Methylococcus capsulatus: one gene and its partner. The protein of the gene in region 1 interacts with the protein of each later gene in a pairwise test. Links are inferred from orthologs where the notes say so. Each region holds a gene or a part of one and is shown on either strand. Other genes may lie near its edges. The genes, in order: recR and recO.

Evidence for each region.
Region 2: the proteins of recR (region 1) and recO interact in binary tests that used the Escherichia coli proteins (3 or more experiments, as listed by UniProt). The link is inferred for Methylococcus capsulatus from one-to-one orthologs.

The regions. Positions count from the first base shown.
Region 1 is NZ_CP104311.1:2,493,045-2,496,233, forward strand. Bases 1-2,870 are described here. They hold recR (recombination mediator RecR), read right to left. Parts: upstream 1,799-2,870; coding sequence 1,202-1,798; downstream 1-1,201. Other genes in these bases: N4J17_RS12265 (5'-nucleotidase), read right to left, coding at 1-222; N4J17_RS12270 (hypothetical protein), read left to right, coding at 370-804; N4J17_RS12275 (histidine triad nucleotide-binding protein), read right to left, coding at 833-1,177; N4J17_RS12285 (YbaB/EbfC family nucleoid-associated protein), read right to left, coding at 1,805-2,128; dnaX (DNA polymerase III subunit gamma/tau), read right to left, coding at 2,133-2,870. Also shown: more of dnaX, read right to left, coding at 2,871-3,189. UniProt on the Escherichia coli protein: May play a role in DNA repair. It seems to be involved in an RecBC-independent recombinational process of DNA repair. It may act with RecF and RecO.
Region 2 is NZ_CP104311.1:2,751,037-2,754,113, reverse strand. The notes cover bases 320-3,077. They hold recO (DNA repair protein RecO), read right to left. Parts: upstream 2,184-3,077; coding sequence 1,455-2,183; downstream 320-1,454. Other genes in these bases: rnc (ribonuclease III), read right to left, coding at 3,077-3,077; era (GTPase Era), read right to left, coding at 2,199-3,077; N4J17_RS13465 (hypothetical protein), read right to left, coding at 765-1,301; miaB (tRNA (N6-isopentenyl adenosine(37)-C2)-methylthiotransferase MiaB), read right to left, coding at 320-643. In the rest of the region: more of miaB, read right to left, coding at 1-319. UniProt on the Escherichia coli protein: Involved in DNA repair and RecF pathway recombination.

The DNA of each region.
Region 1 (3,189 bases):
CAGGATGACTTCGACCAGCGGGGCGCCGAGGCGGTCGTTCATCGCGAGAAGTTTGCGGACCAGCGGGAAAGCGACACCCGGCGCCAGAATTTCGTCTTCATGCTCGATCTGGTAGCGGCAATAGGCCTCCCGGCCTTCCTGTTCGAAGATGCGGTGCGATTCGTCGAGGTCGAAAAGCGCGCGTGAGGAGATAGCGACGACGAGGCTGGAGGGTTGGTTCATGGCTTGAAAATCGCGAAGGTTCCGGCAGCGCCGGTATACATTTCGGCAGCGGTGCCGCACAATTGATCGTTTTCCGTGGCGTCTCCCCGAGAGGTTCCCGGATTCGTGGCAATCAGAACAAAAGCAGAACAAAACAAGAGGAGCATCATGCGCCGCAACATCTCCCTCCTATTACTGGTTTTATTCATCGTCGGTCTTTACGTGCTGCAGAACAAGGGTGTGACGCCTTTCGTGATGAAGGTCCTCGAATCCGACCTCTTCGATATAAAGGACGAAGAGGAAGAGCAGCTCGGCAAGATCAAGAATGCCCGTACCGACTTCGCTTACCTGCATTGCAAGGCCGCAATGCTGGAAGACCACGTGGTGCCAGAGAATTCGGAATTCCTCGATGACAAATACGAAGCCTGGGCCTTGGGCGGCAGGAATTACATTCTGCGGTCCGAGGTGCTGGTCGATTCCGAGCAGGGCCGGACCGCCCAGAAATTCGTGTGCAAGCTGCGCATGACGGGGGAAGACCAAGCCAATCCGGACGACTGGTCCATCCTCGGCACCGAGCTGAATCCCGTCGACGGCGGCGAATGACAGCTTTGCCTCTCCGCCTATGGGCGGATCAGCCCGGCGGCCAGTGCAGGCGGCGGCCGCCGAGGACGTGCAGATGCAGGTGGTCAACTGCCTGGCCGGCATCGCCCAGGCAGTTGACCACTGTGCGGTAGCCGGATTCGGCGATCCCTTCCAGCGCGGCGACCCGCTTGACCGTCTCGAACAGCGCTGCGGCCAGACCCGGCGCATCCGCCGGCAGCTCGTTGAGATTGGTGACGTGCGCCTTGGGAATCACCAGCACATGCACCGGCGCCTGCGGGTTGATGTCCCTGAACGCCAACGTCAACTCATCCTCATAGACCACGGCCGGTTTGATTTCCCCGGCGACCATTTGGCAGAAGATACATTGCGGCATACGCGGCTCCTTGGGTGGACGTTTTTAGAAATCCTTGCGACTGTCAAAGGCATGCGAAAGCGTGGCGCCGTCGACGTATTCCAGCTCTCCGCCGAATGGGATTCCGTGGGCGATGCGGGTGGTACGAACGCCGTGGCGCCGGGCCATGTCGCTGATGTAATGGGCGGTCGCTTCGCCCTCGACGGTGGCGTTGGTCGCCAGGATCAGTTCCGCGACCCCGTCGTTCTTCAGCCGTTGCTCCAGGATGTCCAGCCCCAGCTCTTCGGGGCCGATGCCATCGAGTGGCGAGAGCCTTCCGTTGAGTACGAAGAACAGGCCCTTGTAGCCGGTGGAGCGGCTGATGGCGAACACCTCGGCCGGCGATTCCACGATGCAAAGGAGGGACCGGTCCCGAGCCGGGCTGGCGCAGTACTCGCACAGCGAGCGCTCGGTCAAGGTGCGGCACTGGCTGCATAAACCCACCTTGTTCAGAGCTTGGCGGAGGGCTTCGCTCAGCCTACCGGCAGCGTCGCGATCGCGCTGCAATAGATGCAGCGTCATACGTTGGGCAGTTTTGGGCCCGACGCCGGGCAGGCAGCGCAGCGCTTCGATCAGCTCGGCAATGGCGCCGCCTTGCCGCATGTGGAACTAGAACGGCATGTTGAAGCCGGGCGGGATGCCCAGGCTTCCCGTCAGTCCGGCCATTTTTTCCTGCTTGAGCTTGGCGACCCGGCGCACACCGTCGTTGAAGGCCGCGGCGATCAGGTCTTCCAACACTTCGCGTTCCTCCTGGAGCAGACTGGGATCGATCTCCACCTTGAGCACTTCGCGTTTGCCGTTCATGCGGATTTTTACCAAGCCACCGCCGGCTTCGGCCTGGATTTCGGTCGCCGCGATCTCTTCCTGGGTTTTCTGGAAGGTTTCCTGGAAGCGCTGTGCCTGCTGCATCAGGTTGGCCAAAGGGTTTTTCATGGGGTTACCTCGGATTTTCGTGGCTGTCCAGCGGCCGGGTCGAGCCGGCCACGATCTGCGCACCGAACATGTCCTTTAGCGCGTGGACGGTGGCATCGTTTTCGATTTCGAGTTCAGCCTCACGCTGTCTCTCGGCCTGGGCGCGCTGGTCGGCGGCCGCCGGTGTTTCCTCGTCCAGGGATTCGCTGCGGATCGTCAGCTTGATGGGGCGCCCGAGGAACTTTTGCAAGGCGGTCTCGAGATTGTTCGTCACCGTCGGCGTGTGGATCTGCGCCTGTCTGGGGTCCAGCGCCAACTCGCAGGTCTGTTCCGTCAGCGCCCTCAGCACGCAGTGGCTGGCGAGCTGGCGGGTCATGCCGGCGAGGTTCATCGCCTCGATCATCTGCGGCCAATCCCGGCCGGTGCCGGCTGCTGCCGGCCGGGCGGCGGGTTCGGCCGTTTCCGCGACAGGGTGACGGACAGCGGCATGATGGGGGCCTTCCGGGAGGCTGCGCGGCTCCCGGATGCCGCCGCCGTCGGAGGGGGGGCGTTGCGCCGCTGCGGTCGGCGGGACAGCCCTGAGGGCGGCGGCCTCCGCGGCCTGTGGCCGAAAGGCCAGCATCCGCAGCAGCAGCATCTCGAAGCCATCGCGCGGGTCCGGCGCCAACTGCAAATCCTTTTGACCTTGCAGCGCAATCTGGTAGTAGAGCTGGGTATCCTCCGGCGCGAGGCGGCGGGCGAGGGCCAGTACGCATTCAGCCTCCTCGTCGTGGCGGATGGCATCCGGTGCAAACTGGGCGATCGCAATCTGGTGCAAGATTGCCAGCAGTTGCTGCACGACGTCCTGGTAGTCCGGCGAAAATTCGGCGAGCGCGGCGGCCTCCGCAAGCAGCGTGTCGGCACGGCCCTCGGCCAGAGCATCGAGCAGGCTGTAGACGGGTTCCCGCGACACGGTGCCGAGCATGGCGCTGACGCCGGTATCGGTGAGTCGGCCGCCGCAATGTGCGATGGCCTGGTCCAACAGGCTCAGGCCGTCGCGCATACTGCCCCGGGCGGCGCGGGCCAGGGCTTTGGCGGCACCG
Region 2 (3,077 bases), 260 kb from region 1 along the record:
TACCGCCGCCGGCCAGCGCGCCGCGGTAGGCGTTCACGTTCTGGCCCAGCAGATTGACCTCGCGGACGCCCTGTTCCGCCAGTGCCACGATCTCTGCGATCACATCGTCGACCGGACGGCTGATTTCCTCACCACGGGTGTAGGGTACGACACAGAAGGTGCAGTACTTGCCACAGCCTTCCATCACCGAAACGAAAGCCTTCGGTCCTTCGGCGCGAGGCTCCGGCAACGCATCGAATTTCTCGATCGCGGGGAATGATACGTCCACCACCGGCCGCCGCTCGCGTCTGACTTGCTCGAGCATGGCGGGCAGACGGTGCAGGGTCTGGGGACCAAACACGATGTCGACATAGGGTGCCCGTTTCTGCAGCGCTTCGCCTTCCTGGCTCGCCACACAGCCGCCGACGCCGATGACGACTTCCGGACGCATGAGTTTGAGGGGACGCCAGCGCCCGAGCTGCGAAAAGACTTTCTCCTGAGCCTTTTCCCGGATCGAGCAGGTGTTGAGCAGTAGAACGTCCGCCTCTTCGGGCGATCGGGCGAGTTCGAAACCGTCGGAAACCTCGAGCAGATCCCGTACCTTAGCGGAATCGTATTCATTCATCTGACAACCGAAGGTCTCGATGTAGAGCTTTTGCGGCATGTGTTAGGGCGGGGAACCGTTGTCAGCGGATGGCCATATTCTAGCAGACTTACCCGCCCCGATTAAGAAAGCCGGCTCCTGGCGCCTCGGGGGAAAGCCGGAACCGGCTGTGGCCGAAAGCTCAGACGGCAGGATGCGCAAATCTGAAAGGATTGATCAGCGTCGAGCCTACCCGCAGCAACTGCGCCTCCGGATGGGTACGCGCCATGAGTGCACGAACCCTTTCCTCCTCCTCCGCCCGGATATCGATGAGGATCAGATGTTTTCCGGCATCGATGTCGTCATGATAGGTAGAGATCGCCTGGTTCTCGGTGGCCATCCCCATCAGGCCACCCACCCAGACGCCAAAGAGTGTAATGAAGCCGAAAATCGCAAGATAAACCATCCCGCTCATGTCCGGACCGAATGGCTGCTCGCTGGCCACATAGATGCTGCCGAGGACGGAAAAGAGGAGTCCCGCCATGGCTCCGCGCTCCGCATAGCGCACGGCGTCGGACTTCTGAATGAAATTCGCCGAATGGATGTGACGGCGGTAAAGACCTGCCTGATCCTTACTGATGACATGGAAATTCCAGTCGGTGATGCCTTCCTTATGCAAGGCGTCGGATATCCGCTCCACGCTGTCGAGATTGTCCGCCAGGTAATACAGTCGTTTCATGACGCACCTCCTTACCATGTTACGGTACCAATGTCCCGGCATGACCCGCCGGGGTCAAGGAAACTCATATTACTTTTGCCGGCCGCTGTCAATGGACTGGTCGGGTACGGGAAAGGCCGGCTATACGGGGCTGGAGGTTTTCGGTCCGCGAAATCAGAATGAGCTGCGGAACAGCTCGCGGCTCTTGAGAGTGCGGCCGTCCAAATAGTGAGCGATGATCCGCCGCATCAGGTGTTTGGCTTCGGTGCGGGTTTGTGACGAGGGGAAACGGCGGTCGTGCAGCGCCAGCAGGGTCGTTCCGTGCACCGCACCGGCCTCGTCTCCGGCGGGAACTGGGCCGGCGTCGATCCGATAGCTGTAAAGGCGCTCCGGCCGGATGGCCTCCCCACTCTCGGCCTCGACCCGCAGTTGCAGACCATAGCCAATGGATTCAAGCAGCGATAGTTCGAAAATGCGCAGCGCGGATTCCAAGTCTTCGCCCGCCGCGAGTGTTTTCAACCCGTCTCGGTAAGCGCTGAAGAGTTCCGGATAGGGATCGTGCGGTGGCAGCAGCTTCACCAGAAGCTCGTTCAGGTAGAAGCCACAGAACAAGGCGGTGTGCTGCAGCCGAACGCCAGTGCCAGCGGCCTCGGCATGGCTCAGGTTGGCAAGCTCGCCGCGGCCGGACCAGGACGCCAACAGGGGGACGAACGGCTGCAATATCGTGGCGAATCCCTGCCGGCCGCGACGCGCGCCTTTGGCAATCACGCCGATGCGGCCATGCCTGAGCGTGAACAGTTCGAGGAGGAGACTGGTTTCGCGGTAATCACGCCGATGCAGCATGTAGGCGCGGTCGAGCAGGACCCGGCGCTGATCACCATGGCGCGGGGCTTCAGACGGCATGGGCTCCGGCCAGGTTCATTCGGCATAGCCCAGACCTTGCAGCGCCCGTTCGTTGTCCGACCAGCCGCGCTTGACCTTAGTCCAGAGTTCCAGGTAGACGCGCCGCTCAAGCATGCGTTCCAGATCCTTGCGCGCCGCCTCACCCACCCGTTTCAAAACCTCGCCTCCCTTGCCGATGACGATGGCTTTCTGGCCTTCCCGCTCCACCCAGATGACGGCGTGGATGCGGACCAGGGTCGGCGATTCCCTGTACTGTTCGATCTGGACGGTGAGTGCATGCGGCACTTCCTGCGCCAGACGGTTGAACAGCTTCTCGCGGATGATCTCCGCCACGAAGAAGCGCTCCGGCCGGTCGGAAATCTGATCCTCCGGATAGATCGGCTCACCCTCGGGCAGGAGGGCCAGAACCCGTTCTTCCAGCACCGCCAGGTTGACGCCCTTGAGCGCCGAAATCGGCACGATCTCGGAGAACAGCCCGGTAGCATTCGCTTCGGCGAGAAATGGCAGCAAGACATCCTTGTCCTCGAGACGGTCAACTTTGTTGATCACGAGAATGACAGGAAGCTTCGCCTCCTTGATCCGTGCCATGACCAGTTCATCATCCGGCAGCCAGCCCGCCCGATCCACCAGCCAGATGATGACATCGACCCCGAGCAGGGCGGAAATCGCGGTGCGATTGAGATAGCGGTTCATCGCCCGCTGCGCGCAACCGTGGATGCCAGGGGTATCGACATAGATGGCCTGGCCGCGCCCGTCGGTCTTGATCCCGAGGATGCGATGGCGGGTGGTCTGTGGCCGGCGCGAGACGATGCTGAGCTTCTGCCCCAAGAGACGGTTGAGCAGTGTCGATTTGCCGACGTTGGGACGGCCCACCAGAGCCACGTAACCCGATTT